4 regions of the Streptomyces sp. NPDC048636 genome follow, and region 4 is predicted to be linked to each of the others. Evidence: riboswitches for the same ligand, from Rfam matches in the RefSeq annotation. Region 4 holds a riboswitch; each other region holds the start of a gene.
What was found. A riboswitch is a leader RNA that binds a small molecule or an ion and turns the genes downstream of it on or off. The one in region 4 is predicted to bind thiamine pyrophosphate.
Positions count from the first base shown of each region.

Region 1: linked by a shared signal. The riboswitch ahead of thiC (phosphomethylpyrimidine synthase ThiC) and the one ahead of AB0C66_RS31915 (cytosine permease) in region 4 are both predicted to bind thiamine pyrophosphate.
Region 2: linked by a shared signal. The riboswitch ahead of AB0C66_RS05510 (thiamine ABC transporter substrate-binding protein) and the one ahead of AB0C66_RS31915 (cytosine permease) in region 4 are both predicted to bind thiamine pyrophosphate.
Region 3: linked by a shared signal. The riboswitch ahead of thiO (glycine oxidase ThiO) and the one ahead of AB0C66_RS31915 (cytosine permease) in region 4 are both predicted to bind thiamine pyrophosphate.

Region 1 covers NZ_JBEZHR010000007.1:346,738-354,570, reverse strand. The annotation lists gene AB0C66_RS21710 (metallophosphoesterase) at 1-644, shown strand, start outside; gene AB0C66_RS21705 (hypothetical protein) at 839-1,720, shown strand; gene AB0C66_RS21700 (SDR family oxidoreductase) at 1,760-2,479, opposite strand; gene AB0C66_RS21695 (hypothetical protein) at 2,633-2,803, shown strand; gene AB0C66_RS21690 (glycosyltransferase family 2 protein) at 2,906-3,721, shown strand; gene thiC (phosphomethylpyrimidine synthase ThiC) at 3,809-5,575, opposite strand; TPP riboswitch at 5,568-5,684, opposite strand; gene AB0C66_RS21680 (YibE/F family protein) at 5,764-7,215, shown strand; gene AB0C66_RS21675 (SsgA family sporulation/cell division regulator) at 7,295-7,732, opposite strand.
Region 2 covers NZ_JBEZHR010000001.1:1,199,804-1,207,636, forward strand. The annotation lists gene frr (ribosome recycling factor) at 1-337, shown strand, start outside; gene AB0C66_RS05500 (phosphatidate cytidylyltransferase) at 337-1,515, shown strand; gene rlmN (23S rRNA (adenine(2503)-C(2))-methyltransferase RlmN) at 1,587-2,693, shown strand; TPP riboswitch at 2,745-2,849, shown strand; gene AB0C66_RS05510 (thiamine ABC transporter substrate-binding protein) at 2,844-3,911, shown strand; gene AB0C66_RS05515 (iron ABC transporter permease) at 4,007-5,620, shown strand; gene AB0C66_RS05520 (ABC transporter ATP-binding protein) at 5,621-6,658, shown strand; gene AB0C66_RS05525 (LOG family protein) at 6,750-7,833, opposite strand, start outside.
Region 3 covers NZ_JBEZHR010000002.1:754,801-762,633, forward strand. The annotation lists gene AB0C66_RS09230 (deoxyribonuclease IV) at 1-713, opposite strand, end outside; gene pknB (Stk1 family PASTA domain-containing Ser/Thr kinase) at 811-2,733, opposite strand; gene AB0C66_RS09240 (SRPBCC domain-containing protein) at 2,822-3,280, opposite strand; gene AB0C66_RS09245 (thiazole synthase) at 3,444-4,313, opposite strand; gene thiS (sulfur carrier protein ThiS) at 4,317-4,517, opposite strand; gene thiO (glycine oxidase ThiO) at 4,514-5,725, opposite strand; TPP riboswitch at 5,723-5,836, opposite strand; gene AB0C66_RS09260 (FAD-dependent oxidoreductase) at 6,086-7,267, shown strand; gene AB0C66_RS09265 (Rv2175c family DNA-binding protein) at 7,391-7,756, shown strand.
Region 4 covers NZ_JBEZHR010000017.1:114,397-122,229, forward strand. The annotation lists gene AB0C66_RS31885 (carbohydrate-binding protein) at 1-673, opposite strand, end outside; gene AB0C66_RS31890 (GPP34 family phosphoprotein) at 967-1,590, opposite strand; gene AB0C66_RS31895 (hypothetical protein) at 1,769-2,245, opposite strand; gene AB0C66_RS31900 (hypothetical protein) at 2,439-2,795, shown strand; gene thiE (thiamine phosphate synthase) at 3,002-3,679, opposite strand; gene thiM (hydroxyethylthiazole kinase) at 3,691-4,503, opposite strand; gene AB0C66_RS31915 (cytosine permease) at 4,563-6,002, opposite strand; TPP riboswitch at 5,994-6,087, opposite strand; gene AB0C66_RS31920 (YwqG family protein) at 6,174-7,049, opposite strand; gene AB0C66_RS31925 (hypothetical protein) at 7,184-7,408, shown strand; gene AB0C66_RS31930 (hypothetical protein) at 7,416-7,664, shown strand.

The DNA of each region.
Region 1 (7,833 bases), on a different contig from region 4:
TCATGCAGCTCTCCGCAGAGGCCGCCGCCGCCGGGGGCTACTGCAAGGCGCTGATGGGCAATCACGAGCTGCTGCTGCTCGGCGCCAAACGGTTCGGGGACACCCCCGTCAACTCCGGTGCGGGCACTGCCTCCTTCCAGGCCGCCTGGCTGCTCAACGGCGGCCAGCGCAGCGATATGGAGCGGCTGGAGGACCACCACCTCCAGTGGATCTCCCGGCTGGACGCGATGGCCGAGGAGGACGGCCACCTGCTGGTCCACTCCGACACGACCGCGTACCTGGACTACGGCGACTCGATCGAGGCGGTCAACGACACCGTGACCGAGACGCTCCAGCGCGGTGACGCCGACGAGTGCTGGGATCTGTTCCGCAAGCTCACCAAGCGGTTCGCCTTCCGGGACGAGGACGCCGGTCCGCCGGCCGTCCGTGAACTGCTCGACGCCTACGGCGGAGTGCGCATCGTCCACGGCCACAGCCCGATTCCGTATCTGCTCGGCGAGGTCGGCTCGGAGGACGACGAGGACAACGGCGCGCCGGTTGTCGAGGGTCCGCATGTCTACGCCGACCAGCTCGCCGTGGCCATGGACGGCGGCGTCACCATGGCCGGAAAGCTGCTGGTCGTGCAACTTCCGCTGGCGGACTGACGGTTCAGTGAGCGCTTGCGCGGGAAGGTAGAGAGTTTCACCGACGCGGAAGCAATTCGCGAAACTTGCTGTCACCACGCGCCGGATCGGCTCTACCATCGGGCTTATCCGTCGCAGGCTCTCCTCCGTTTCCGCCCGACTGCCCGGTGTGCAAGCCAGGCATCAAGGCCCTACGGAGTATCGGGGGATGCACCATGAAAAGCGCTCCGCACCTGCTGACCGAGGACCGCCCGGAGTTCGAGCGCGTTCTCGACGAGGCGCTGCGTACCGCGGACCTCCATCCGGACCTCACCGGCACGGGGCGGCTCACCGCCGACCAGTTGCGCACGATGGCGCTCGGCGCCTCGACCGCCATAGCGGCGTGCGCGGCGCCGGAGTACCAGGACTTCGTGGAGGCGCGTGCCCGGCTGCGCGAACCCGTCCCGGCCCGCCCCCTCGCGGGAGTCGCGGGCTCGGCGAAGGGAGCGGAGGAAGCCGGGGAAGCGGACGGCGGGGACGAGGCCGCCGCGGGCCTCGCCGGAGCGGTGCAGGACGCCGCGGGGGCGGGGCTGGTGGCCATGCTCGCCGTGCTGGCCCCGGTGCTCGCCGGGGCTGCCGCGGTCATCTTCCTGCTCGTCGGCTACGCGCTGAGCGTTCTGGACCCCGCGCCGTCCATCGCCCGCCCCATGGTCACCGCGGGCTGGTTCTTCGCCGCGCTCACCGCCGCGGCCATGCTGATCGCCGCGGTCGGTCTGCTGCTCACCGCGGTGCGCAACGGCTCCAGTGCGATAAGGGGCGGGGCGCGCAGTGAGCAGCTGGAGGAGATGGACCGGGCGAAGGAGGTGTGGCGGCGGGCCCTGATGGAGCGCGGTGTGCTGCCGTTCCTGCGGGAGGCGCTGGCGAATCCGTCGGCCCCGGCCAAGGCGCCCGAAGCCTATGTCCCGAGCAGGTCGGAAGCGGTCGGCCGGACCCCGCACCTGGGCTACAGCCGCCCCGGTTTCAGCACGGACGACGAGGGTCCCAAGGCTCGTCCGCGGTACAGCAGCCCGGACTACTCCAGCCCGGATTACGGCGGCCCGGAGCACCAGCCCGACTGACGGGGCGAGTGACAGGGCGGCGCTGCCCCGGGTTTCGCCTCAGGTGAGCTCCAGCCCGCCGTCGACCGTGAGCACCTGGCCGGTGAGCCAGGCCGCCCCGGGGTCGGCGAGCCGCAGGATCCACCCCGCCACCTCGGCGGGGTCCCCGCGCCGCCCCAGCGGGATACGGGCCTCCTCGTCCGCCTTGATCTGGTCGATCACCGCGAACGGCAGACCGGACGCGGCCAGCGCCTCGCTCTCGGTCGGCCCGGCGGCCACCGCGTTGACCCGGACGCCCTCGGGCGCCAGCTCCAGGGCCCAGCTCCGGGTGAGTTGTTCGAGCGCGGCCTTGGAGGCGCCGTAGTGCGCGGCACCGGCGAGCGGACGGTGTCCGAAGGTGCTGCACACATTGACGATCGCGCCGTGCGCCACGAGGAGCGACGGCAGCGCCGCGCCCGCCAGCACACTGGGCGCGACCACGTTGACGGCCAGCAGCCGGCTCACCCGGGCCGCGGTGACCTCGCCCAGGGGCATCGCGGCGACCACCCCCGCATTGTTGACCAGGACGTCGAGTCGGCCCCAGCGCTCCAGCGCGGCGCGGACGGCCTCCTCGGCGGCGCCGTCCGCGGTGACATCGGCGGGATGCGAGGCGATACCCGGGTGCAGCGCCGCGGTCTCGGCGAGGGCGTCCGCCCGGCGTCCGACCCCCAGCACCCGCACACCCTCCTCCGCGAACGCGGTCGCCGTGGCCCGTCCGATCCCTGATCCCGCCCCGGTCACGATCGCGACCCGCTCCTCGGGGCGACCGGCCGTCGCCCCCGGCCCGGTCACGGGTGCCCGGCGGTGCGTGCGGATGTGGACACGGTTCCAGCATGACCCCGTACCCGCACCCCCCGCCATACGTACACCGTCGGCGCCCTGGCCCTCCTGATCGTGGACTGGGTCGTGGCGGGCATCGCCGCCGACGGCACCGAGGTCCGCGTCGAGGGCACCGCGACCGATGTGGCCCGCCGTGGCCCCGACGGCTTCTGGCGCTACGCCGTCGACGTGCCCTTCGGCACCGCGCCCTCAGGCGGGAAGTCCTCGATGGACGACGGTCCTTGAGGGCTGCGGATACCGCTTCACCCGGAGAGATTCCGCGTCGTCGCAAAGATCGTTTTCCCCTACACTCACTCTTCGCAAGGCCGTTCGGGGGATAGGAAAGCGATGTTCACCTTCGTCATACCCGCCTACAACGAAGAGCCCACCGTGGCAACGATCGTGGAGCAGGCACGCGCCGCCGCACGGCCCGGGGACCGCGTACTGGTGGTCGACAGCGCTTCGACCGACGGCACCGCGGAGGAGGCGGCCAGGGCCGGGGCGGAGGTTCTGCGCGGGCCGCGCGGCAAGGGCGCGGCCATGAACGCCGCTCTCGCCGACATACGGACCGAGTGGGTCTGCTTTCTCGACTCCGACCTCGTCTCGTCGAAGATCAACGTACCGGCCACGCTCCGCGAAGCGGCGGCGTCCGGCACCGGCGACCACGTGGTCGGCGACTACGAGTACGACCATCCGGGCACGATACTGAGCGCGACGTTCACGATCTATGAGCCCCTCACCGCTGAGCTCTTTCCCGAAGTCGGCTTCCACGGCGCCAACTCCCTGACCGGATTCCGCGCGATCCGGACTTCGCGCATCCAGCACCCGCTACCGGCCGACTTCGGCGTCGAGGCGTTTCTCAACATCTCGATCGCTCTCGCCGGCGGCACGGTGGACGTCTGCCATCTGGACATCATCGAGAGCCGGTTCCGGTACAACGGCGGCACCATGGCTCATGAGATCGGCAGGACCCTCCTCGACATGGCTGTCGCGCACGGTCGTCTGTCGCCCGGCGACCGCCCGCACTGGGAGCGATGGATCACGGAGGGCGTCGACGCCCTCGCACCCCACACAGCGGACAGCGGCCGATCGGCCACCCTGGCCCGGTTGTTCGCCGCGGTCCGCAGGCCGATGCCGTTCCGGAACCAGGTCCGGCCCGCCTGACACCAGGTATCCACTCCGGCGGGGTTCGGCAACGCACGGAGCGGTGGAGGCGCCACGGCCTCCACCGCTCGGCCGGTCACCGGGAGGTCAGTCCGCGATCGGCAGGTAGACGCGATTGCCCGCTTCGGCGAACTCGCGGGACTTCTGGAGCATGCCCTCCTCGATCTCCTCGCTCGAGGCGCCGTCGGTGCCGAAGCGCTCGCTGATATCGCGGCTGATCTTCATCGAGCAGAACTTCGGCCCGCACATCGAGCAGAAGTGCGCCGTCTTGGCGGGTTCGGCCGGGAGGGTCTCATCGTGGAAGGAGCGTGCCGTGTCCGGGTCGAGGGCCAGGTTGAACTGGTCCTCCCAGCGGAACTCGAAGCGGGCGTCGGACAGGGCGTCGTCCCACTCCTGGGCGCCCGGATGGCCCTTGGCCAGGTCGGCGGCGTGCGCGGCGATCTTGTACGTGATCACGCCGGTCTTGACGTCGTCCCGGTCCGGCAGGCCGAGGTGCTCCTTGGGGGTGACGTAGCAGAGCATCGCCGTGCCCCACCAGGCGATCATCGCCGCGCCGATACCCGAGGTGATGTGGTCGTAGGCGGGGGCGATATCCGTGGTGAGCGGGCCCAGGGTGTAGAAGGGCGCCTCGTCGCAGATCTCCTGCTGGAGGTCGACATTCTCCTTGATCTTGTGCATCGGGACATGGCCCGGGCCCTCGATCATGGTCTGGACGCCGTGTTCCTTGGCGATCCGGTTGAGCTCACCGAGCGTGCGCAACTCGGCGAACTGCGCCTCGTCGTTGGCGTCCGCGATCGACCCCGGACGCAGTCCGTCGCCCAGCGAGTAGGTGACGTCGTAGGCCGCGAGGATCTCGCAGAGTTCCTCGAAGTGGGTGTAGAGGAAGCTCTCCTGGTGGTGGGCCAGACACCAGGCCGCCATGATCGAGCCGCCGCGCGAGACGATGCCGGTCTTGCGGCGGGCGGTCAGCGGGACGAACGGCAGCCGGACGCCCGCGTGCACCGTCATGTAGTCGACGCCCTGCTCGGCCTGTTCGACGACCGTGTCCTTGTAGATCTCCCAGGTCAGCTCCTCGGCCTTGCCGTCGACCTTCTCCAGGGCCTGGTAGAGCGGCACGGTGCCGATGGGCACGGGGGAGTTGCGCAGCACCCACTCACGGGTGGTGTGGATATTGCGGCCGGTGGACAGGTCCATGACCGTGTCGGCGCCCCAGCGGGTCGCCCAGGTCATCTTCTCGACCTCCTCCTCGATGGAGGAGGTCACCGCGGAGTTGCCGATGTTGGCGTTGACCTTCACCAGGAACCGCTTGCCGATGATCATCGGCTCGATCTCCGGGTGATTGACGTTGGCGGGCAGGACGGCCCGGCCCGCCGCGATCTCCTCCCGGACGACCTCCGGGGAGACGTTCTCGCGTACGGCCACGTACTCCATCTCGGCCGTGATCTCGCCCCGCCGGGCATAGCCGAGTTGGGTCACCCGGGCGCCGTCCCGGCCGCGCCGCGGCTGACGCGGACGGCCGGGGAAGACCGCGTCGAGATTGCGCAACCCGCCCCGGGGCGAGGTGTGTTTGAGCCCGTCGTCCTCGGGCCGGACCGGACGGCCCGCGTACTCCTCGGTATCGCCGCGGGCGATGATCCAGTTCTGCCGCAGCGGGGCGAGTCCGCGGCGGACATCGGTGTCGATCTGGGGGTCGGTGTACGGACCGGAGGTGTCGTAGAGCGTCACATCGCGGCCATTGGTGAGGTGCACTCGGCGGACCGGGATCTGGAGGTCCGGGCGGGAACCAGTGATATATCCCTTATGCCACCCGATGTCGGTAGCGTTCTCGCGCATGCGTGCGTCCTGCTGAGTCATGAGACCCACTCCCTACGCCGGCATTACCCGGTAACAGGTTCAGCGGTCGGCGCAGCTGTCGCGTCAGCGCCCTCTCAGCCCGGTGCTCCGAGCTCCCGCGTTTGCAAAGGTGCCCCCACGCTAACGGGTCTCCGGCGGAACTGAACAGGGGGCCCACCCCGCTCACGGCGAGTTGCGATGATGCGGGCGTGACCTCGACACCCCAGCACCCCCAGGCAGGACGGGACGGCCCGCCCGCCCCGGATCACCACGACGACGGCCAGGGCCATGCGCACGGCGCCGGCCACGGCCACTCACATGCCCACGGCCCGGCCACTCCCGTCTCCTCCCGCCTCCGCAAGGTCATCGCGGCGGTGCTCATCCCCTTCGCCGCGGCCGTGGCCGCCGGGCTGATCGTGCTCTGGCCGGGCGGCACCCCCGATCACTCGGCGGGGCAGCGCAGCGGACTCGGCTTCGACCAACAGACCGTCTCCGGAAGGGTGGTGAAGGTCGAGGAGGTCAACTGCGCGGCCGTGGGCGCCCAGCCGCGGCAGCCCGCCGAACCGGGTCAGGACAGCGCGGCACAGAACGGCGGCGGTGGAGCGGGCGGCGGGAAGGGCCGCTGTGAGAAGGCCACCGTCGAGGTCACTTCGGGCAAGGACAAGGGCCGCCGGTTTCCCGAGATCATCCAGCCCAGTTCCTCACGGAAGCTCAGCGCCGGACAGGAGCTGAAGCTGGCGTACGCGCCCAAGGCGCCCGAAAACCTCCAGTACTCCGTCTCGGACGTGGACCGGTCGATGCCGATGGCGCTGCTCGCCGGGCTCTTCGCGCTCGCCGTCGTGGCGGTCGGACGGCTGCGCGGGGTCTTCGCGCTGGTGGCACTGGCCATCAGCTTCGGGGTGCTGACCCTGTTCATCCTCCCGGCGATCCTCCAGGGCTCCAATCCGCTGGTGGTCGCGGTCATCGGGGGCAGCGCGATCATGCTGATCGCGCTCTATATGTGCCACGGGCTGACGGCGAGAACCTCCGTGGCGGTCCTCGGCACCCTGGTCTCGCTGCTGCTGATCGGCGTGCTGGGCTCGGTGTTCATCGGCTGGGCCAGCCTGACCGGGAACACCGACGACCAGACCGGTCTGGTGCACGGTCTCTACCCGGACATCGAGATAAGGGGTCTGCTGCTCGCGGGCGTGATCATCGGCTCGCTCGGGGTGCTGGACGATGTCACGGTCACCCAGACCTCGGCGGTGTGGGAGCTGCGGGACGCCGACCCGGCGGCGAGTCGGCGGAAGCTCTACGCGTCGGCGATGCGGATCGGGCGGGACCACATCGCGTCCGTCGTCAACACACTGGTGCTGGCGTACGCGGGCGCGTCGCTTCCGCTGCTGCTGCTGTTCTCGATCGCGGACAGCGGTGTGGGCACGGTGGCGACGAGCGAGATCGTCGCGGAGGAGATCGTACGGACGCTCGTGGGCAGCATCGGGCTCGTCGCCTCGGTGCCGGTGACCACGGCACTGGCCGTGCTCGTGGTCTCCGCGGACCGCGCACCGCTGGGCGCGGCGGCGCCCGGGAAGCCCGTCGAGGGAGCGGAGGTCCCGGGCCAGCCGGGACCGCGCGTCGGCCGGGGCGGACGCGGTAAGCGCCGCCGGGCGCGGGCGCGTTGAGCCACGGCATCCGGCCAGGGGGCGCCATGGCGCACGGCCAGGGGGCGCGGCGCATCCCGTGCCCCCTGCCGGACAGGGCCTAACCCGCGTACCGGTCCTCGGCGAGGATGCGGTCCAGTTCCGCGTCGAGGTCACCGACCGGATCGCAGGCCTTGGGCTCCTCGCCGAACGGGACCAGCCGGTCCGTACGGTCCAGGAAGGCCACCAGCGGGGCGGCTCCGGCCCGGAACAGGGCCCGCTCGCTGCCCACTTGGAGCCTGATGAAGACATCGGAGAGGCCCTCGGGCGCGGCGGGCGCGATCCGCACATCGCCCTCGCCGGTGGGTCTGCTCAGCCCGTCCAGCAGCAGTTCACGGGCGAACGCCCAGCTCACCGGGGCGTCACCGGGCAGATGGAAGGTGATCTCCACCGCGTACGGATCGCCGCTGTCATAGGACAGCTCCACCGGGATCCGGAAGGAGAGGTCCTGCGAGACCAGGAAGGTCATCGTCACTTCCGCCTGGACTGTGTCACGCATGTCACGCATCGTTCGCCGCCCCGAGTTGTTTGCGAGTGGCCAGGTGTGAGCCGATCGGCAGGGAGTTGAAGGCTTGGCCGACTCTGGAGCGTAGCGACTCG
Region 2 (7,833 bases), on a different contig from region 4:
GCTGCGCAATATCGAGCAGGCGATCCGTGACTCCGACCTGGGCGTCAACCCCAGCAACGACGGCAATATCATCCGAGTGGTGTTCCCGGAGCTGACCGAGCAGCGCCGCAAGGAGTTCATCAAGGTCGCCAAGGGCAAGGGCGAGGACGCGAAGATCTCGATCCGCAGCGTCCGCCGCAAGGCCAAGGAGTCCATCGACAAGCTGATCAAGGACGGCGAGGTCGGCGAGGACGAGGGCCGCCGTGCCGAGAAGGAGCTCGACGACACCACCGCGAAGTACGTCGCGCAGGTGGATGAGCTGCTCAAGCACAAGGAAGCCGAGCTGCTCGAGGTCTGATGAACGACTCTTCCTGGGGGGCCCCGCCGCGCGCCGGACTCTGGGGACCCGCCGATCAGGGCACCTCCCCCGGCTACGGCTGGGAGGTGCCCCCTTCTTCGGCGGGTCCCGCGCACGAGGTGGGCGAAGCGGCGCACACTCGCCCCATGCCCACCGTGCCGCACGCAGGCGGTGAACCCGGCGATGCCGCCGGCCGTGACCAGGGGGCCGCCGGACTGGGCGGTCCTCTCTTCCGCGACGAGCGGGATCAGCGGCCCGGTCCCGGGCAGGCCGCCGGGCGTCCTCCGACGCCCTCCGACCCCGCACCGGATCCGGCGCGCTCCGACGGCGCGCGGAGCACCGGCGGCGGGCAGGCGAAGAAGAAGAGCGCCGGCCGGAACCTGCGTGCCGCGATAGGGGTGGGCGTCGGCCTCGGTGTGGTCATCGTGGCCTCGCTCTTCATCTACAAGCCGGTGTTCATCGGCGTGATAGCCGTCGCGGTGGTCGTCGGACTCTGGGAGCTGACCTCGCGGCTGGCCGAGCGCAAGGACATCCGGGTGCCGCTCGCGCCGCTCGCCATCGGCGGTGTCGCGATGGTCGTCGCCGGATATGTGCGCGGCGCCCAGGGCGCCTGGGTGGCGGTGGCGCTGACCTCCCTCGCGGTGCTGGTGTGGCGGATGACCGAACCGCCGGACAACTACCTCAGGGATGTCACGGCCGGTGTCTTCGCCGCGTTCTACGTGCCGTTCCTCGCCACCTTCGTGGCCCTCATGCTGGACACCGAGGACGGCGCGTGGCGGGTGCTCACCTTCCTGCTGCTCACCGTGGTCAGCGACACCGGCGCGTACGCGGTCGGCTGGCGCTTCGGCAAGCATCCGCTCGCGCCGCGGATCAGCCCCGGGAAGACCCGTGAGGGGCTGATGGGCGCGGTGGCGTTCGCCATGGTCGCGGGCGCGCTGTGCATGGAGTTCCTGATCGACGGCGGCGCGTGGTGGCAGGGGCTGGTGCTCGGCTTCGCGGTCGCGGTCAGCGCCACCCTCGGCGACCTCGGCGAATCCATGATCAAGCGGGATCTCGGCATCAAGGACATGGGCAAGCTGCTGCCCGGCCACGGCGGGATCATGGACCGGCTGGACTCGCTGCTGCCCACCGCTCCGGTGGTGTGGCTGCTGATGGTGATCTTCGTCGGCGGAGGCTGACCGGCCCGCCGATCGGCCCCGCGCCCCGGGCGGCGCGGGGCCCTTCGTACGTCTGCGACACTGGGTGAACCATGCCTAAGCCCGGAGAACTCACTTTCGTCGCGCCGCGCGGGGCCAAGAAGCCCCCGCGGCACCTTGCCGATCTCACCCCCGCCGAGCGCCGTGAGGCCGTCGCGGCCCTGGGGGAGAAGCCGTTCCGGGCCGGTCAGGTGTCGCGCCACTACTTCGCGCGGTACACCGACGACCCGGCCCAGTGGACGGACGTCCCCGCCGCCGCCCGCGAGAAGCTGGCGGCCGGGCTGCTTCCGGACCTGATGAGCGTGGTGCGGCACATCAGCTGTGACGACGACACGACCCGCAAGACCCTGTGGCGGCTCTTCGACGGCACGCTGGTGGAGTCCGTGCTGATGCGCTACCCGGACCGGGTCACCATGTGCATCAGCTCACAGGCGGGCTGCGGGATGAACTGTCCGTTCTGCGCCACCGGCCAGGCGGGTCTGGACCGCAATCTGTCCACCGCCGAGATCGTCCACCAGATCGTCGACGGGATGCGGGCCCTGCGGGACGGCGAGATCCCCGGCGGACCGGCCCGGCTGTCCAACATCGTCTTCATGGGCATGGGCGAGCCGCTGGCCAACTACAACCGGGTCGTCGGCGCCATCCGCAGGCTCACCGACCCCGAGCCGGACGGCCTCGGCCTCTCCCAGCGCGGGATCACGGTCTCCACCGTCGGACTGGTTCCGGCGATGCTGCGATTCGCCGATGAGGGCTTCACGTGCCGGCTCGCGGTCTCCCTGCACGCCCCCGACGACGAGCTGCGCGACACCCTCGTCCCGGTCAACACGCGCTGGAAGGTCCGCGAGGTGCTGGACGCCGCGTGGGAGTACGCGGAGAAGTCCGGCCGCCGGATCTCCATCGAGTACGCCCTGATCAAGGACATCAACGACCAGGCGTGGCGGGCCGATCTGCTCGGGCGGCTGCTCAAGGGGCGCCGGGTGCACGTCAACCTCATCCCGCTCAACCCGACGCCCGGTTCCAAGTGGACGGCCTCCCGTCCCGAGGACGAGAAGGCGTTCGTGGCGGCCCTGGAGGCGCGCGGTGTGCCGGTGACCGTCCGGGACACCCGGGGGCAGGAGATCGACGGCGCCTGCGGGCAACTGGCGGCCACGGAGCGCTGAACGGCGGCTGATACGGTGCCTTCGCGAAACATCGCACCGTCGTACAAATGAACATTCCGACAGGGGAGCGCTCAGGGCGCTGAGAGTGCGGCACGGCCGCAGACCCTCGGACCTGATCCGGGTCATACCGGCGTAGGGAGTCAGCACAGCATGAACAGCCACCTCCGGCGTGCCATCGGCGCCGCCCTCCTCGGTTCGCTCGGCCTCATACCCCTCTCGGGCTGTGCGGAGGACTCCCAGGGCGGCGGTGCGGACGCCAAGACCGTCACCCTGGTCTCGCACAACTCCTTCGCGGTCTCCAAGGACGTGCTCGCCGAGTTCACCGAGCGGACCGGCTACAAGGTGCGCAGACAGACCGGCGGCGACGCGGGTTCGGCCGTCAACCAGGCCATCCTGTCCAAGGGCCATCCACAGGGCGACGTCTTCTTCGGTGTCGACAACACCCTGCTCTCCCGCGCCCTCGACCACGACCTGTTCACGCCGTACCGGGCCAAGGGCCTGGACAAGGTGCCCGCCGCGCTCCAATTGGACGGCGACAAGCACCGCGTCACCCCCGTCGACTACGGCGATATCTGCGTCAACTACGACCGCGCGTACTTCACCGAGAAGAAGCTGGCGCCGCCCCGGACCCTCGAGGACCTCACCAAGCCCGCCTACAAGAACCTGCTCGTCACCGAGAACGCGGCCACTTCCTCACCCGGTCTCGGCTTCCTCCTCGGCACCGCCGCCAGGTATGGGGACGACGGCTGGAAGGGTTACTGGAAGAAGCTGCGGGCCAATGGCGTCGAGGTCGTCGACGGCTGGGAGCAGGCGTACTTCGACCGCTTCTCCGGCGGCGGCAAGGGCGACAAGCCGCTCGTCGTCTCCTATGCTTCCAGCCCGCCCGCCGGAGTGGCGGACCTCAAGAACAAGCCCGCCAAGGCCCCGACCGGAGTGGCCACGGGAACGTGTTTCCGGCAGGTGGAATTCGCCGGACTGCTGAACGGCGCGTCCAACTCCCGGGGAGGCAAGGCGCTGTTGGACTTCCTGCTCACCAAGCGGTTCCAGGCGGACGTTCCGCTCAGGATGTACGTCAACCCGGCGCGCGGGGACGTCAAGCTGCCCGAGCTCTTCACCCGGTACGGGGTCGAGATCGCCGACCCGGCGACCCTCTCCCCGCAGAAGATCGCCAAGAACCGTGAGCCGTGGGTCAAGGCATGGTCCTCGCTCGTCCTGTAGGGACCCGGCACACGGAGAACCCCAAGACCACCCGGGACACGGGAGAGGGAAAGCGGCGGCGCGATCCGCGCGGCGCGGCGGTGCGCCTCGCCCTGATGGCCGTGCCCCTCGCGTTCTTCGGGGTCTTCTTCGCCTATCCGGTGGCCGCCATCGTCACCCGGGGGCTGCGCGCCGACGGCCGGTGGCGGTTCGGCCGGATCCCCGAGGTGGTGAGCGACCCCGCCGTGGTGGACATCCTGTGGTTCACCGGCTGGCAGGCGGCCGCCTCCACCGCCCTCACCCTGCTGATCGCCCTGCCCGGCGCCTATGTCTTCGCCCGTTTCGCCTTCCCCGGCAAGGGGCTGCTGCGCGCCGTGGTGACCGTGCCGTTCGTGCTGCCGACCGTCGTCGTCGGCTCGGCGTTCCTGGCGCTGCTCGGTCGCGGCGGACTGCTGGACGAGCTGTGGGGGGTGCGGCTGGACACCTCGGTCTGGGCGATCCTCCTCGCCCATGTCTTCTTCAACTACGCCGTGGTGGTGCGGACCGTGGGCGGGCTGTGGGCCCAGCTCGACCCGCGCCAGGAGGAGGCCGCGCGGATGCTCGGCGCGAGCCGTCCCGGCGCCTGGCGGCGGGTCACCCTGCCCGCGCTGGCACCCGCCGTGGCCGCCGCCGCCCTGATGGTCTTCCTCTTCACCTTCACCTCCTTCGGGGTGGTGCAGATCCTCGGCGGACCGCGCTACGCCACGCTGGAGGTGGCGATCTACCGGGAGACCGCGCAACTGCTCGACCTGCCGACCGCCGCGGTGCTCACCCTCGTCCAGTTCGCCGCGGTCGGCGGCGTCCTGGTCCTGCACGCCTGGACCGTACGGCGCCGGGAGAGCGCGCTGCGGCTGGTCGACCCCGCCCGCACCGCCCGCCGCCCCCGGGGCCCGGCGCAGTGGGCGCTGCTGGGGAGTGTGCTGGCCGTCGCCGCACTGCTGGTCCTGACCCCGCTCGCGGTGCTGGTCGAGCGCTCGCTCCACGGGCCCGACGGCTATGGGTTCGCCTCCTACCGGGCGCTCCAGTCGGCGGCCGACAGCGGCGGCACGTTCTTCGTGGCCCCGCTGGAGGCCGTCGGCAACTCCCTGCGGTACGCGGCCGTCGCCACCCTCATCGCCCTGGTCGTCGGCGGGCTCGCGGCGGCCGCCCTCACCCGGCGGGCGGGCAGGCTGGTGCGGGGCTTCGACGCGCTGCTGATGCTGCCGCTGGGCACCTCCGCCGTCACCGTCGGTTTCGGCTTCCTCATCGCCCTGGACGAGCCCCCGCTGGATCTGCGCGCCTCGTGGATCCTGGTGCCGCTGGCACAGGCACTGGTGGGCGTGCCGTTCGTGGTCCGCACCATGCTCCCGGTGCTGCGGGCGGTGGACCACCGGCTGCGCGAGGCCGCGGCCGTGCTGGGCGCCTCCCCGCTGCGCGTCTGGCGGGAGGTGGACCTGCCGCTGGTGGGGCGGGCGCTGGCGGTCGCGGCGGGTTTCGCGTTCGCCGTGTCGCTGGGCGAGTTCGGGGCGACGGTGTTCATCTCCCGGCCCGACCACCCCACCCTGCCGGTGGCCGTCGCCCGTTTCCTGGGCCGCGCCGGTGAGCTCAGCTACGGGCAGGCGATGGCCCTGAGCACGATCCTCATGCTGGTCTGCGCCGCGTCCCTGGTGGCGCTGGAGCGCATCCGCACCGACCGTTCCGGGGAGTTCTGAATGACGCTGCTGCGCTTTGACGAGGTGTCGGTCAGGTTCGGCCGCCACGACGCCCTGGACGCCGTGGACCTGGCGGTCGCCGAGCACCAGACGGTGTGTGTGCTGGGGCCGAGCGGCAGCGGCAAGTCCACGCTGCTGCGGGTGGTCGCCGGGCTCCAGCGCGCCGACGCGGGCCGGGTCTGGCTCGCGGGCCGCGACCAGCACGGCGTCCCCGCCCACCGCCGCGGAGTGGGCCTGATGTTCCAGGACCACCAGCTCTTCCCGCAGCGGGACGTGGGCGGCAACGTCGCCTTCGGGCTGCGGATGCGCCGGGCGGGGCGTACGGAGACCGAGCGCACCGTCGCCGAACTGCTGGACCTGGTCGGGCTCCCCGGTGCCCAGCGGCGCGCCGTCGACTCGCTGTCCGGCGGTGAGCAGCAGCGGGTGGCGCTGGCCCGCGCCCTGGCGCCGCGGCCCCGGCTGCTGATGCTCGACGAGCCGCTGGGCCAGCTCGACCGCGGGCTGCGGGAGCGGCTGGTGGTCGAACTGCGGGAGCTCTTCGGCCGGTTGGGCACCACGGTGCTCGCGGTCACCCACGACCAGGGGGAGGCGTTCGCGCTCGCGGACCGGGTGGTGGTGATGGACCACGGCCGGATCGCCCAGAGCGGTACCCCGCTGGAGGTGTGGCGGCGGCCCGCGAACGAGTTCGTCGCCCGCTTCCTCGGCTTCGACAATGTGGTCGGGGCGACCGTGGACGGCACCGTCGCCGACACCCGCTGGGGCAAGCTGCCCGTACCGCCCGGTACCCGGCCCGGGCCCTGCCGGCTGCTGGTCCGCCCGGCCGGGGTGCGGCTGACCGAGCCCCGGGACGGGCTGGAGTGCACGGTGGCCGCGCGCACCTTCCGCGGCGACCATGTGGCGCTCATCCTCCGGCCGTCCGACACCGGCGCCCCCCGTCTGGAGGCGTCCTGCGCGCTGCGCGACGCCCCGGAGAGGGGGGAGCGGGTCGGGGTGGCGTTCGAGGCGGCGGAGGTCGTGGTGCTGGAGCCGGACGCCTGACGCTCTACGCCTGGCGTTCTACGCCTGGCGTTCTGCGCCTGGCGTTCTGCGCCTGGCGTTCTGCGCCTGGCGTTCTGCGCCTGGCGCCGGTTCAGCCCCGCAGGGCGGCCAGCGCGTCCGGCGCCTCGTCCACCGAATCCACCAGCGCGATGCGGGACTTCATGGAACGGCCTTCCGCGAGCGCCTCCAGCAGCGGCCAGGTCGGCAGCCGCCGCGTCCAGTGGTCGCGGTCCACGAGCACCATCGGGGTCGGCTCACCGCGCGACTCGTAGTAGTTGGGCGTCGCGTTGTCGAAGATCTCCTGCACGGTCCCGGCCGCGCCCGGCAGGAAGACCACGCCCGCGGTGGACCGCGCCAGCAGCCCGTCCTCACGGGTGGCGTTGGCGAAGTACTTCGCGATGTGCGACGCGAACGCGTTCGGCGGCTCATGGCCGTAGAACCAGGTGGGGATGCCGACCGAGGCGCCGCCCTCGGGCCAGCGCTCGCGCACCGCGAACGCCATCTCGGCCCAGGCGCCGATGGACGGGCCGAACGAGGGCGCCTTGGTGAGGAGTTCCAGCGCCTCGTCCAGCATCGGATCCCCGAACGGCGCCGCGTAGGCGCCCAGGTTCGCCGCCTCCATGGCGCCCGGACCGCCGCCGGTGGCGACCGTCAGCCCCGCCCGGGCCAGGGTCCGGCCGAGCCGGGCCGCGCCCGCGTAGCCGTCGGATCCGCGCTCCAGCGCGTGGCCGCCCATGACGCCCACCACCGGCGCGCCGATGAGGAGTTCGTCGAGCGCGTCGGAGACCGCGTCGTCGTGGACGGCGCGCAGCATCGAGCCGAAGATGTCGCCGTCCTTCTTGGTCCGCTGGAACCACGCGTAGGACAGCGCGTCCGGCGTCCGCTCGTAGCCCCCCGCGGCGAGGCCCTCGAAGAGCTCCGCCGGGGAGTAGAGCGTGCCGCGGTACGGGTCGAAGGGCAGGTCCGGCACCGGCGGGAAGACCAGCGAGCCCCCGGCCCGCACCTTCGCCGCGGCTTCGGGGTCCATCGGACAGCCCAGGAAGACGGCGGACGAGGTGTCGGTGGAGAGCAGCGCGGCGGTACGGTCCGTCAGATCGACGGACTGGACCCGGAAACCGGCCAGCGTGCCGCGCGCCACGACCTGGTCGAACTCCTCGAGGGATTCGATCTCCCGG
Region 3 (7,833 bases), on a different contig from region 4:
TGCCGGTCCTTATGGGCGCCGACCACGTCCTTGGAATCGTTGGCGTGGATCAGCTTCAGCCGCCCCGGCCCGGTGACCGCCACCAACTCGTCCAGGGTCTGCTTCATCCCGCCCGCGGCGGCGAGGTCGTGGCCCGCGGCGAAGACATGGCAGGTGTCCAGGCAGACGCCCAGCCGTGGATGCCGGTCCAGCGCCTCGAAGTACGGCCCGAGGTCTTCCACCAGCGCGCAGAGCGAGGTGCCCTGTCCCGCGGTGGGCTCCAGCAGCAGCCAGGGGTCGTCATCGTGCGTCAGCTCGTCCAGTAGCGGCAGCATCCGCTCCCGCACCTGGGCGAGCGCCGTGCCGCGCTCCCGGCCGCCGGTGGCCGAGCCGGTGTGGACGACAACGCCGCGCGCCCCGATCTCCCGCCCGCGGCGCAGCGAATGGCGCAGGGAGTCCACCGAGCGGTCGGCCGTGGCCTCGGTGTGCGAGCCGAAGTTGATCAAGTACGGGGCGTGCACATAGACCGGCATCGACTGCTCGGCGCAGCCGGTGCGGAACGCCTCGTCCTGGGCGGGGGTGCCGGTCGGGGTGGCCCAGCCGCGCGGATTGGCGACGAAGACCTGGACCGTCTCGGCGCCGATGTCCCGGGCGTGGGCGAGGCCGACGGTGGCCAGACCGCCCGCGACACGGATATGGCCGCCGACGGGGTTGCGGGTGCGGTGCGTACTCACGGGTCAAGGGTCCCAGGCGGGACGGACGCCCGGGACCGCCGGGGTCCCGGGCGTCGCCTGCCGTACATGGTGGCCGTGTGCCGTCTCAGAGACGCCCCTAGAAGACGCCCTTGACCTCGATCGTGATGGTGCTGCCCTTGGGCGCCTTGTCCCCGCCGTCCACCGACTGGTCGTCGATCGTGTCCCCGCCGAACAGCGGCTTGTCGACGTCGACCTCGAAGCCCTTCTCCTCCAGCGCGGTGGTGGCGTCGTCGATGCTCATGCCCTCGACATCCGGCACCTCGATCATCTCCTGGCCCTTGGAGAGCGTCAGGGTCACGGTGTCGCCCTTGGCGCCCACGTCCCCCGGGGACTGCCGGGCGACCGCGCCCTTGTCCTCGTCGGAGAAGACCCGCTGCTTCGCGATCTTGACCTTGAAGCCCTCGTCGGCCAGCTTCGACCGGGCGTCGTCGACCGTGTCGCCGATGACGTCGGGGATGTCGATCTTGGGGCCCTTGCTGACCACGATCGACACGGGGGTGTTGGGGCGGCGTACGGCACCCTCGCGGGGGCTGGTGGACAGCACCGCGTTCTGAGGCGTCTCCTCGCTGAAGCTCCGGGTGATCCTGCCCACCGAGAGCCCCTGGTCGGCGATCTTCTTCTTCGCCTCGGAGAGCGAATTGCCGACCACATTGGGCATCGTGGCCCGCTCCGGCCCCTGGGAGACGCTGATCGTCACGGTGCCGGTGTCGCGGATGCGCTCGCCGACGCCGGGCTTGGTGCTGATGACATGGCCCTTGTCGACCACCTCGCTGAACTCCGAGACGACCTTCACGTCCAGGCCGGAGCCGTGCAGCTTCTTCTCGGCCGCCGACTGGCTCATCTTCAGCACCGGCGGGACCTTGGTGAACTGACCGGAGCTGATGTACAAGACACCGGCGCCGATCCCGAGGGCGAGCAGGACCGCGGCGACGATGGTCACGACCCCGCGGCGCGACATCCGGCCGCCCCGGCCGCGGCCGCGCCCCCGCCGCTCGGGCGGGTCCTGCGGCAGCTCCAGACGGCTGGTGCGGTTGAGCTGGTCCTGATCGGCCGCCGCGGCGGCGGGCCGCGGGATCACCGTCGTACGGTTCTCCGAACCACTGTCCCCGCCGGTCTCCCTGGCCTGCGGCGGCACCGCGTCCAGCTGGGCGTTGGTCAGCGCGGCGCGGGCCGAGCGGGCCTGGCCGAGCAGTGCGACGGCGTCGGTGGGGCGCAGCGAGATCTCGCGCGCGGTGGCGGAGGCCACCAGGGCGTCCAGTTCCGGCGCCACCTCGGGGGCCAGCACGGACGGCGACGGGACGTCCTCGTTGAGGTGCTGGTAGAGGACCTGCGCCGGGGTGCTGCCGCCGTGCGGCTTGGAGCCGGTCAGCATCTCGTAGAGCACCACACCACAGGCGTAGACATCGGCCCGCGGATCCGCGGTGCCGTTCTCTATCTGCTCGGGCGCGAGGTAGGAGACGGTGCCGAGGACGGTGCCGGTGGAGGCGCTGGTGTTGGTGTCCACCGCCCGCACCAGACCGAAGTCGGCGACCTTGACCCGGCCGTCGTCCCCGATCAGCACGTTCTCCGGCTTCATATCGCGGTGGACGAAACCGGCCCGGTGGGCCGCGCCCAGCGCGGCGAGCACCGGCTCCAGGATGTCGAGGGCGGCGCGCGGCTGGAGGGCGCCGCGCTCGCGCAGCACATCGCGCAGCGTGCAGCCCGCGACGTACTCCATGGCCAGATAGACATGCACACCGTCGGTGCCCTGGTCGTACACGCCGACCACGTTGGAGTGCGCGAGTCTGGCGACGGACTTCGCCTCGCGGATGAAGCGCTCGACGAAGGCGGCGTCCGTGGCGAGGCTCTGGTGCATCACCTTCAGGGCGATGACGCGGTCGAGCCGGGTGTCGACGGCGCGGTAGACCGTCGCCATCCCGCCCACGGCGATGCGGGCCTCCACGCGGTAGCGGCCGTCGAGCACCTGCCCGACAAGGGGGTCCTGGAGCGTCGTATCCACGAGAGAGCAGTCTACGGACCGTCCCGGAGCGCTCCGACCGCCCGTCCGGGCGGCAGCGGAGTTGAAGCCGAACGGTGACACCCGCGGGTCAGTTGTGCGACGCCGCGGCCAGGGCGGCGAGCTCCTCGAGGGCAGAGGTCCAGGCCAGCGCGGCGTACTCGGCGTGCTGGGCCTTGGACTCGTCGGAAACCTCCAGAGAGCGGATACCGGATTCCGTCAGGCGGAGGCGGGTGCCCTCGCCCTCGGGGGAGATCCGGAACTCCACCAGGGTGGCCGTGGCCGCCTCGGTGCCGGGGCGGTCCGGTTGGTGGGCCAGCCGGAAGCGGAACAGGGCGTCCGGTACCGCCTTCTCCACCCGGCCGTGAAACTCGCCGTGCTCGTCCCAGCGGAAGCGGAGCGTGCCGCCGGGGCGCAGGTCCAGTTCGCAGCCCGCGAAGGCGTACCACGTGCGGATGTGCTCGGGCGTCGTCAGCACCCGCCACACCCGGTCGACGGGCGCGGGGACGTACACCTCGCGCTCGATCCGGTCGGCCACGGTCACGGTCACGGCGACCACCTCCGGCTTCCACGGTAGGCGGGACCCCCGGCCCATGACGTGGTGAGCCCCGCCCTGTGACGGGCTGAGCCCCTGGGCCCTGGCCGGTGGGCCGGTGGGTCCCACCGGGCCCTCGAAGATCCCGCCGGACAGGGCCTGGCCCGCCGGACAGGGCCTAGAACGCGGGGCGCTCCGGGTCGAACGCCGCCATCCCCTCCGCCGGGGACGACGCCTCCGCGAAGTGGCGGCGCGGGATCCGGCCCGCCCGGCGGGCCAGCCGCCCCGCCGCCACCGCGTGCCGCATCGCCGCCGCCATCAGCACCGGCTCCCGGGCCCGGGTGACGGCCGAGGCCAGCATCACCGCGGCGCAGCCCAGCTCCATCGCGAGCGAGGCGTCGGAGGCGGTGCCCGCACCCGCGTCCAGGATCACCGGCACAGTGGCCCGCTCGACGATCAGCTCGAAGTTGTGCGGATTGCGGATACCGAGGCCGGAGCCGATGGGCGAGCCCAGCGGCATGATCGCGGCGCAGCCCACATCCTCCAGCTTGCGGGCGAGCACCGGGTCGTCATTGGTGTACGGCAGCACCGTGAAACCGTCGTCCACCAGGGTCTCGGCCGCGTCCAGCAGCTCCACCGGGTCGGGGAGGAGGGTGCGCTCATCGGCCACCACCTCCAGCTTCACCCAGTCCGTGCCCAGCGCCTCACGGGCGAGCCGCGCGGTGAGCACGGCCTCACCGGCGGTGAAACAGCCCGCGGTGTTGGGCAGGGCGCGGATGCCGTGCCGGTCCAGTACGGAGAGCACCGAGCCCTGCACCGTGGGGTCCAGCCGCCGCATGGCGACGGTCGTCAGCTCGGTGCCGGAGGCGAGCAGGGCGCGCTCCAGGATCTCCAGGCTGGGCGCCCCGCCGGTGCCCATGACCAGCCGGGAGCCGAACGCGGTCCCGGCGATGGTCAGCGGGTCGGCGGCGGGCGCGGGCTCGGCCGTTCCGGGCCCGGCCGTACCGGCCGTCGCGGTGTGCGCCGTCGTATCCGTGGTGGTGGCCATCGGTCAGCCTCCCTGGACCGCGGTGAGGACCTCGACGCGGTCGCCCTCGCCCAGCGCCGTCACCGGCCACTGGCCGCGCGGCACCACCGTCTCGTTGAGGGCCGCGGCGACGCCCGAGGGCGCCTGGGTGAGGGTGGCCACCAGCCGGTCGAGGGTGGTGCCCTCGACGATCTCGCGGGGCTCCCCGTTTACGGAGACGGTCATGCGGGCTGCTCCTGTGCTGCGTTGATCGGGGGCCGGGCGGTGCCGTCGAGCCGGTGCGGGGTGAACGCGCGCGCCACCGGCGGGAGTTCTCCGCCGGTCAGCGCCTCGGCCATGACATCGCCCGTGATCGGGGTGAGAAGGACGCCGTTGCGGAAGTGGCCGGTGGCCATCTGGAGCCCCGGCAGTGACGTCGGCCCGAGGAAGGGGCCGTTGTCGGGGGAGCCGGGACGCAGCCCGGCACAGGTCTCCACCAGCGGCAGTTCGGTGATGCCGGGTATCAGCTCATGGGCGTCGCGCAGCAGTTCGTAGACCCCGCTCGCGGTGACCGTGGTGTCCCAGCCGCGCTCCTCGGAGGTCGCGCCGATCACCAGCTCGCCGTCGAGACGCGGTACGAGATAGACGTCCGTGCCGCGCACCACGGCCCGCACCACCCGGGACAGGAAGGGCCGGTAGGGGGCGGGCACGGTCAGCCGCAGCACCTGGCCCTTGACCGGGCGCACCGGCGGCAGCACCTCCGGGGGCACACCCGCCAGCCGCGCGCTGAGGCTTCCGGCGGCGAGCACGGTCTGCCCGGCGGACACCCGGGTGCCGTCGGCCAGCTCGGCGCCGGTGGCGCGGTCCCCGCCGACCGTCAGCCGCTCGGCGAGCAGACGGTGGATGACCACCCCGGCCCGCTCGCAGGCGCGCAGCAGCGCCGCCGTCAGCCGCCGCGGATCCACCTGGTGGTCGCCGTCGACCCGCATACCGCCGCGGACGCCCGGGGCCAGCATCGGCTCCAGACGGCGGCATTCGCGCCCGGTGAGCCACTCCACGTCCAGCCCGTAGCGCTGGTGCTGCTCATGGAGGTCGCGCAGATGGGCGCGGTCGTCGGCGTCGAGCGCCACCATGAGCGTGCCGCTGTCGCGGTAGCCGACCTCCTGGCCGCCCGCCTCCTCCAGCTCCGCCACGAACTCCGGATAGCGGGCCGCGGAGGCGAGGTTGAGATCGAGCAGCGCGTGCTCGCCGTACTGGAACTCGCCGACGGATCCCAGCATCCCGGCCGCCACCATGGCCGCCCCGCCGCCCGGCGCCGGGTCCGCCAGCGCGGTGCGCAGCCCCCGCTGGGCCGCCCGCCAGGCGGTGACCAGGCCGATGATGCCGCCCCCGATCACGAGGGCGTCGTAGCCTTGCGTCCCCTTGGTGCTCGCATGGATCCCCGATGTGCGCATGGGCATGCTGCCCCTCCCTTCGCCGGCATGACCCGGATCAGGTTCATACGGTCGGAGGCCGCCCCAGCCTCCCTCTCAGCCCGGTGCGTCCGAACTCCCGCGAGTGCTCTGAGGCGCCACCCTAGTACGAGCCCCGAAGAGCCCGGAAGGGCGATCCGGGCGATCCGGGAATCACGGCAACAACCTGCCGTATGCCTTGCATCGATCTTGTATGGGAGATCTCGCCCCGCGCTCTGCGGTCCGCCCCGCGCCCCGCCATACAGTGATCGTGTGAGCGATCAGACGACGAGTACGGTGACGGCGGCGGCGCCGGTGTCCACGGTGGGCAGCGGGCAGCGGGTGGTGATCGTCGGCGCGGGCATGGCGGGGGTGCAGACCGCCGTCGCGCTGCGTGAGGAGGGCTGGGCCGGGGAGATCCTGCTGCTCGGCGCGGAACCCCACCAGCCGTACGACCGGCCGCCGCTGTCCAAGGCCGTACTGCTCGGCAAGGCCGAGGGGTCGGCGTTCGACGTGGACTTCCCCGCGCTCGGCATCGAGCTGCGGCTCGGCGTCACGGTCTCCGCGCTCGACGGCGAAGCGCGACGGCTGGAGACCGAGTCCGGGCCGGTGCCGTACGACGTGGTGGTGATCGCCACCGGTGCCGAGCCGATCGCCCTGCCCGGCAGCAAGGGCGTCCCCGGCGTCCATCTGCTGCGCACCCTGGACGACGCCGAGCGGCTGCGCCCGGTGCTCGCCCGGCAGCACGAGATCGTGGTCGTGGGGGCGGGCTGGATCGGCGCGGAGTTCGCCACGGCCGCCCGGGAGGCGGGCTGCGTGGTGACCGTCGTCGAGGCCGCCGACCGGCCGCTGGCGGGCGCCCTCCCGGCCGAGGTCGCCGCCCCCATGGCCGACTGGTACGCGGATTACGGCGCCACCCTGGTCACCGGCGCCCGGGTGGACGGGGTGGACGAGAGCGGGCTGCTGCTCGGCGACGGCACCCGGCTGCGGGCGGGCGCGGTGGTCGTCGGGATCGGGGCGCGGCCCGCCACCGACTGGCTGGCGGGCTCGGGCGTGGAGCTGGCGGACGACCGGTCCGTCGCGGCCGACGAGCGGCTGCGCACCTCGGTGGAGGACGTCTACGCGGTCGGCGACTGCGCTTCCTTCCCTTCCGCGCGCTACGGCACCCGGCTGCTGGTGCACCACTGGGACAACGCGCTCCAGGGGCCGCGCACGGTGGCCGCCGACGTCGTGGGCAGCCGGACGGCCGCGCACACCGGCGGCTCGGTCTACGACCCGGTGCCGTACTTCTGGTCCGAGCAGTTCGGCCGGTTCGTCCAGTACGCGGGCCACCACGCGGCCGCCGACGAACTGGTGTGGCGGGGCGATCCGGCCGGGGCGTCGTGGGCGGTCTGCTGGCTGCGCGAAGGGGTGCTGGTCGCCCTGCTGGCCGTCGGCCGTCCGCGCGATCTGGCCCAGGGCCGCAAACTGATCGAACGCGGTTCCCGGCTGGACCGGGCGCGGGCCACGGACCCCTCGGTGCCGCTGAAGTCCGCCGTTTCCTGACCCTTCCCGACCGCTCGGGCCCGCGCCGGGGGCGCGGGGCGGGGGCCCGGTGGACGGGGCGGGACCGCCCGCGCGGCGGACGCCCGGCTATCCACTGTCAGTCCCAGATGGCAGGCTTGTGCCGTGACCGAGATTGACGCAAAGATCGATGCTCTCGTCCCCGCCTGGCTCACGCTCCCCGACGCCGCCGAGAGGCTCGGCGTCGAGGTGACCCGCGTCCGGCAGCTGGTCAAGGAGGGCCAGCTGATCGCGGTGCGCCGTGGCGAGAACCGGGTGCTTCAGGTGCCCGAGGAGTTCATCGGTGACGGCAAGGTCGTCAAGGGCCTCATGGGGACCTTGACGCTTCTGAAGGACGACGGCTTCAGCGATGAAGAGATGCTGGAGTGGCTTTTCACCCCCGACCCCACCCTGCCCGGCACCCCGGCGCGGGCCCTGCGGGAGAATCGCGGCACGGAAGTGAAGCGCCGGGCGCAGGCACTGGCCGTCTGACCGCATTCCGCACCACCACCTCGGCGTGCGGGCGGGGGCAGCGTCCCCCGCCCGTACGCCGCCGACCCGGGGGGACC
Region 4 (7,833 bases):
GGGCCGCGTACGCCCAGAAGTACGCGTCACGGTAGGACCGCAGCGCGCGCTTGCGCAGCGAGGGCAGCCGCTCCGGATCCACCCCCAGCAGCAGCGCCGTCTCCGCGCCGGTGTCCTCGTCGACGACCGTGTGCCACAGGACGGCCTGGGTGCGCCCCGGGAGGTTGCGGAAGCCACGCAGCATCAGCGACCGGTTCTCCAGCAGCCGTGCGGTGGGTGCCGGATCGCTTAATCCCGCGAGGGCGGTGTCCAGCCAGGCGGCGAAGTCCGGGGCCACATCGGTGCGCCGACGGGTGGCGGCCCAGGCGGCGGCCGTGCGGTAGCCGAGGATCAGCAGGTGGTGGCGCCATGCCTCGCGCGGCTCCCGCGAGGTCCGGACGGTGTGGTGGGCCTGTTCGAAGACCTCGTCGGCGAGTTCCTCGGCGACAAGGCCGTCGCGGCAGCAGATGCGGGCATAGGACCGGACGGCCACGAGGTGGCGGCGCCGGAACTCCTCGGCGGCTGCCGCCATGAGCGCGGGGGAGGGCTCGTCCTCGAGCCCGTCGGAGATGTCCTCGAGCGGGCGGCTGCCGGCGATCAGCCGTATGAGGTCGGCGTCGGACCGGGAACTGCCGGTGAGGCGCACCGATGGTTCATAAGCGCCGAGTGGTTCACAAGCGTCGAGCTGGGACACGTTCCGACTCCCTCGTCCTTGCCGGCCCGATTCCCCGATGTGCCGTATCCCGGGCCTGGCCTGGGGAAGTTAGCAGAGGGATCGGTGGTGAAAAAGACTTCTGAAGAGGCTTACGGCGCACGCGTGTTGGAGTGCGCCCCCTGGCACGCTGTAGGTCTGGACCACAACGACGGTGAGGGTGTCATCCAGGGGTGTCCGGCATGTCCCGGTGGTGTCCCCGGCGTGTCCCACCGGTGTCCCCGTGGGGTCCCGGCGGTGCTCCCGTAGTGCCCGGGGTGTCCCCAGGGAGCGCGTCAGTAGCCGCGTCGCACATTGTCGGCGGTGGCGGCGTCGCGCCGCTCGGCCCGGCGCTGCCGTTCCACCGCCAGTTCGCCCAGCGCGTCGTCCACCGCGGTGAGCACCGTGGCCGTCGCCACGTCGTCCACCCGGGTCACGGCGGGTGAGTCCGGTGTGCTCGGGTCGTGGATGCCGATCGCCGTCGCGAGCGTGGCGAGGACGGGCTCGTCCGAGCGCAGCCGGTGGGTCGCGCGGCGGCGCGCGGAGGAGTCGACGAGCGCCAGCTCACTGGTGTGGAAGACCATCCACCGGCGGTGCCGCTCCCGGACCGCCTCCCCGTCCGCCTCCAGGGTGTCCAGATAGGCCCCCGGCAGTCCGCGGCCCCGGCGCCACAGCCACTCGCCGACGGGCTCGTACGGCGGCTCCCGGGTGAGGGCCGAGGCGGCCCGGTCCAGCATCCGGTCGGCCAGGGGCAGCGGCGGGCCCGGCACGATGCGTTCGCCGTCCAGCCCGATGGCCCGGGCGCCCAGGAGGTCGATGGCCTCGGCGCCCGCCAGCGCGAGCGAGAGATCGCCACGGTCGACGCTGTGCCCGGACACCGTATCCATGGCGACGATCAGCAGATCTCGTGGTGTGGTCATGGACGGCTCCCCGGCACGGGCCGCCCACCGCGCGGGGCGACCGGAAGGACGGGCACGGGAACGCGGACTGGGTCGCTTACGGGTACGGGGACGGGCGGACGCTCGGCCATGTGTCCAGCGTGCGACCGCGGCCGTGGCCACGCAAACCACGGTGGGGCACCTCCCCGGACCGCGCTGGTCAGCGCGCGACCTCGACCTCGAGGAAACGGCGGCCCCTCGGCCCCCGGTACTCCAGCGCCTCCCAGCCCAGCCGCCCCAGGACCGCGGCACACTCCCGCAGCGCCTCCTGGGCGGCGTACCCGGCACCGCTGCCCGAGGGGCCCAGCCACTCCACCCGTACCACCCCGGGGCGGTCCGCCGCGCTCACGCAGTAGCCGGTGGCGAGGCGGTGTCCCTCGGTGTCCACCGCCGACGGGCGGACACCGGCGGCCTCGAGCGCGAGCGACACGGCGCGCACCGGCTGGTGCGCCTCCCAGGCGGCGGGTACCGCCGCGGGGTCGGTGGCCCCGGTGTTCATCAACCGCCGGATCTGCAACAGCCCCTCGAAGGCGATGCGTACCGCCGCTTCCCGGCCGCTGTCGTCCGGGATCCCTCCGTCGCCGGTGGCCACGTCGAAACCGTCGGACGGACGACCGGTGTTGTCCACGCCTCCCACCCGGTCATCCTGTCAGATACCGCGTCGAGCTCGCCGGCCGTGCCCTGACGTCCCTTCATCTCCCGTGCCACACACCCGGGTTCGCTCATGGCGGACCGGATCCGCGGGGGCACCATCGGCTGATTCCCGATGGAACAGACGGATCTGGCCGTTATGCCCTCGGCGCCTCCCGAATGTCGCTACTGTGAGCCGCATGGATGCCGGGAACGAGCACCCCGACGACGAATGGCCGCTCCCTCCCTCCTGGATGTGGGGCTGCGGGGAATGCGTCGAGCTGTACAAGGCGATGAAGCTGGCCCCCGAGGTCGTGGAGGCGGCGCTGGAGGAATTCGGGCCGGGGGTGGACTGCGATCCGAGCGACAGCGTGGTGACGACGCAGATCCGGCTGGCCCGGCATATCGCCGTCGAGCACGAGGAATTCCTCCCCGAGGCCGACGAGGCATGCGAGAAGTGCATGTCGGACCTGCGGCGGCAGCTGCCGGAGGTGCTGGTCCTCGAGCACCGGGCACGCCATCTCTTCGCGCCACCACGCATCGTCGGCCTGCTCTGACACGCACCGGCACCTCATGACTCCGACTGCTCATGGCGTGGTGCGGTGCCCGCTGCTGGGCGGTACGGGCGGTGCTCCGGGTTCCGGCGGGTGGCGGCCGCCGTGCACGCCGTGGGCGACACGGCGGCGGCAGCCCCGAGACCTCCGGCGGGCGCACTGTCCGGCGCTCCGGGGGGCAGATCCGGGGCGTCAGGAGAGGCGCCCGCTCATGTCTGTCCGCGTCGCGCCCACGCACGGGCGTAGGCCGCCGCGGCCGAACGGGGGTCCTCGGCCGCGCACACCCCTGAGACCACGGCCGCGCCCACCGCACCGGCCGCCCGCAGCCGCGGCAGATCGGCGGGGGTGACACCGCCGATGGCGACGGCGGGAAGCGGAGTGAGCGCGACGAGCCGGGCGAAGCCGTCGTGGCCGAGGGCGGGTGGCGAGTCCGCCTTGGTACGGGTCGTGTGCAGGGCGCCGATGCCCACATGGTCGACGCGTGCGGTGCTCTCCGCCGCCGCCCGCAACCCCTCGGGCGTGGCCGCGCTGAGCCCGAGCACCGGCCCCTCGCCGATCAACTCCCGTACGGCGGCGGCGGGCAGATCCGACTGCCCCACATGGACACCGGTCACCCGCGCTCCGGCGGACCGCGCGGCCAGAAACACATCCACCCGGTCGTTGACGATCAGCGCCACCGACTCGGGAAGGACCGCGGCCACCTCCAGCACCGTGCGCAGGAAGTCCCCGCCGTCCGCGGTCTTCTCCCGTACCTGCACCGCGGTGACCCCACCGGCCACCGCACGGGCCACGGTCTCGGCCACGCTCCGGCCGCGGGCGGCGCACTGGGCGGTGTCGGTGACCAGATACACCGACAGATCCACCGGCCGTGCCCCGCGTGACGACATCGGGCCGTCGCTCATGAGATCGCCGCCCGCCGCGCGAGCTCCGACGGCTCCAGCGCGGCGAGGGCGTCCAGGAACGCCACCGCGAAACTCCCCGGGCCCGATGCCTCCCGCGCCGCGCGCTCGGCTGCCACGGTGTACGCGGCCACGGCCGCCACCGTGGTGGCGAACCGGTCCTCGTCCACCGCCGCGAACGCCGCCATCACCGCGCCCAGCGCACAGCCGCCGCCGGTGACCCGGGTCAGCAGCGCGTCCCCGTTGCCGATCCGGACGTGGCGGGTGCCGTCGGTGACCACGTCCACCGGACCCGACACCGCGACCACCCCGCCGGTGGTGCGCGCCAGCGCCTCCGCGGCCTGCCGCGCCGCCGCCACCTCGTGCGCGGAGTCCACCCCGCGGCCGCCGTCGCCGCCGTCCGCCAGGGCGATGATCTCCGAGGCGTTGCCGCGGATCACGGTGGGCCGCAGCTCCAGCAGCCGCCGCGCCAACCCGGTGCGCACCGGTAGCGCGCCGACCGCCACCGGGTCCAGCACCCATGGCGTTCCGGCCGCCGCGGCCGCCCGCGCCGCCTCGGCCATGGCGGTGCGCTGCTCGGCGTGCGGGGTGCCCAGGTTGACCAGTACACCCGAGGCGATCCCGGCGAACGGCCCGGCCTCCTCGGGGATGTCCACCATCGCGGGGGAGGCGCCCAGGGCCAGCAGCGCGTTGGCGGTGAAGCCGGTGACGACCGCGTTGGTCAGACACTGCACCAGCGGGGTGGTGTCCCGCACCCGGGCGAGGGCGTGCGCGGCGAAGGCGGTGTGCTCGGGGAGGTCGGAAGGGGCCATGGCGGAACGCTCCGGAACGGGGTCGGGACGGCGGCGGAGGACAGGGGCGGCGCCGGGCCTCACTCCGGCACCGGGCCGGTGCGGCGCGGTGCCCGGGCGGGCGCGTGGCGGCGCAGTCTGATCGGTGCGTAGACCAGGAGTGCCGCGAGGAAGGCCGTGTAATAGGCGAGATCGGCGCCGTGCAGCGCCTCCGCCACCGGACCCGTGTACAGGGTGGTGTCCATGAACGGTACCGCCGCGGCGAAGGCGGCCGCGAACGCCAGCAGCGCGGGCCACCAGGGCTGCGGCCGGGCGCTCTCGGTGGCCAGGTCGACGGGGGCGCCCTCGCGGGCCCGGGCCCGGGCGAACCAGTCGACGGCCACGACGGCGACGAAACCGGGGATCCAGTAGCCGACGAACAGCAGCACGTTCTGGAATCGGGCGGTGGTGTCCGCGGCGTGCATCCACAGCACCAGCGGGAAGCCGAGTACGGCGGCCAGGGCGGCCGCCAGCGGACGCGGAATCCGCACCCCGACGGTCTGGAGGGCCAGTGAGCCGCTGTAGTCGTTCATGGCGTTGCTGCACAGCGCGGCCAGTGCCACGGCCAGCAGCCCGAGTGCGCCCGGTGTGCCACCGCCCAGCGCCTCGTCCACGCCCCGGGCCGTCTGGTCGGTGAGCACCGAGGCGCCCCACAGGCCGAGCGCCTGCACCGCCACGAAGGAGAGGGTGACCCCGAGAAGGGTGCACCAGAACATCCGCACCCGTGACGTCGCGCGCGGCAGATAGCGGCTGAAGTCACTGGCGTACGGCGCCCACGACAGCGCGAGACTCAGCGCGATCGTGCTGGTCAGGATGAAGGCACCGGCACGGTCGGCGCCGTGGGCCGCGCCGGTGGCGGTCGGGTGTGTGCCGTCGGTCAGTTTCACGGCCAGTGCGAGGAACGCGGCGGCGAGCACGAACGTCATCACCGTCTGCATCCGGTGGATGGCCTCGTAGCCCAGCACTCCGAGCGCTCCCTGGGCGGCCATCATCACCAGCACCCCCAGCCAGAACGGCCAGCCGCACAGCCGGGCCAGCGCGTCCCCGCCGAAGAGCCCGATGAGCGCGTCCCAGGCGACCGAGGAAAGCCACTGGAGGACACCGGGCACCGCGACGGCCCGGCCGAAGGCCAGCCGCGCCAGTGGCAGCTGTCCGGCCCCGGTGAGACTGCCCCAGGTGCCGAGATACGCGGTGGGTACGGCGCCCAGCAGGGTGCCCAGGACCACGGCGGTCAGCGCGGTGGCGAAGTCGAGGCCCAAGGCGATGCCGATGGTGCCGGTGAACACACCGGTCATGGTCAGGTTCGGGGCGAACCACACGGTGAACAGCCGCCCCGGCCCGCCGTAGCGGTGGCCCTCGGGTACGGGCGCGATGCCATGGGCCTCGACCCGCAGATCGCCGGGTGCGGTGGGCATCCGGCCGTCGTGTACGGAAGCCGGGCCGGTGGTGGCCGGGCCGCCGGGCGCATGTGGCAATGACATCGATGACATCCCTCCGCCAGTGCTAACTGGTTCAGGTTCGACGGGTGTGATCTCAGCCCCCGCAGGGGCACCCCGTGTCCGGTAAGGCGGCCCCAGCGTAACGCTTCGCCCCGTGGCACCCCGCCGAGGGCGCACGACAGCGGGCCCGCCACCGGTCGGCCCGGCGGAGGGTCAACCGGACTGCCAGGTGAACATCGCCGCCTCGAAACGGCCCGCGGCGAGGTCCTCGGGCCGGATCAGCCAGTACAGGACACCGCCGTCGGCCCACATCATCCCGGTGTCCTCGTCGGAGTCGAACTGGGCCAGCAGCACCCATCGCGCCGCCTCCTCCTCGATCCGCGGATCCTCCCAGTCGACCTCGTCGCCCAGGACGGCCTTGGCGGCCCAGACCTCCACGGGGCCCTGCACGTTCTGGGCGTGCCCACCGATCTGGTGCGCGACGGTGCCCTGGTGGTCCCACAGCGCCTCCATGAATGTGGCACACCGCACCGGATGGGCGAAGAGCTCCTTGACGGACAGCGCGCCGAGCCCGAACTCGGCGTTCAGCACGAGCGATTCGGAGTCCGGCGCGCTCGGCGCCACCTTGGCGGTCAGTGGCACGGCCCGGTACGGGGTGAGCCCTTCGGGCGCGGGCCGCTCGGGCAAGTCGGCGGCCTCGGACGGCAGATGCAGCAGCCGCGCACCCGCCCAGGTGTCCGGATCGCAGGTGTCCACCACGGCCTCGCCCTCCTCGTCCTCGAAAGAGAAGAAGGCCAGCCGGCCTTCCGGGCGCAGGGGGATGTCCAACTCGTCCACGGGCAGCGCGGCGCAGTCGACCACGGCCACGAACGACAGCGGGCCATAGCCTTCCCAGACGGGCCATTCGATGGACTCGGGCAGCCGGGGCAGACCGCCGAGCTGACCGACCACGGGGTCGCCCGGACCGGCCGCCCGGAGGTGGGCGGCCGGGCGCAGCAGCCCCGTCCAGCGGTCGGCCATGTCCGGGGGCAGATGGGTGCGGGCCAGTGTGTGCAGGGCGTCGGGCGCGGTGTTCTCGTGAGTGGCCATACGCACCATGGTGACGGCGGGCACCGACAGGCCCGTCCCGGGTCCCCGTTCCCGGCCTCGCACCCCGGCGCTTCGACCTGACGTCCACCGCCCGGAGTTCGGTACCGCTGGTCCTGGACACCCCCGGGCGCACCATGCCCTGGCTCGATGTGGTCCAGAGCGTATCCGGCACCCCGTATCCGGCACCCGCCACGCCGTCCACCGGCACGTCAAGCTGCTGGCCGTGCTCGGCAGGAGCCTCACCCGGGCTGTTCGCCTCCGGCGCCCGGGTCGGTCCCGGTGAACTCGCCGGCCGGCAGGCCGCCGCGAGGGCCACCACCGTGCTGCTGCGCCACTCCGACGGATCGATCACCGTGTAGCGCCGTCGTGACGGCGAGGACACACTGGCCTTCGCGGGGACGTATCGGCACACCGGACCACGACCCGTCGGACGGCACCGAGCGGGATCCCTCCCGGATCGGGGCGGCGTTCCTGGTCCGCGGGGACCTCCCGCTGCCCGGGGGCTGCCCGGTGTACGCGCTCCACCCGGCCGGGCTGGAAGCCTCGGCGGTGCGTCCGCTGACCGCCGTGGATGTGGTCAACTCCCTTGCGGACAACACTTCGACGGTGAACTGAGGACGGGCCGACCCGTGGCGGGGCGCGTCCTCGCGCCCCGCCCGAAGTCATGGCCTCTGTCGTACTCATGCGCCCAATGTCCATTCCGTGGAAATTCCCGGCCTTTCGACGCGGCAGCCACCCGATGGTGCAGTTGTCATAACGCACACCGATCAGCGGGATGGGGGGA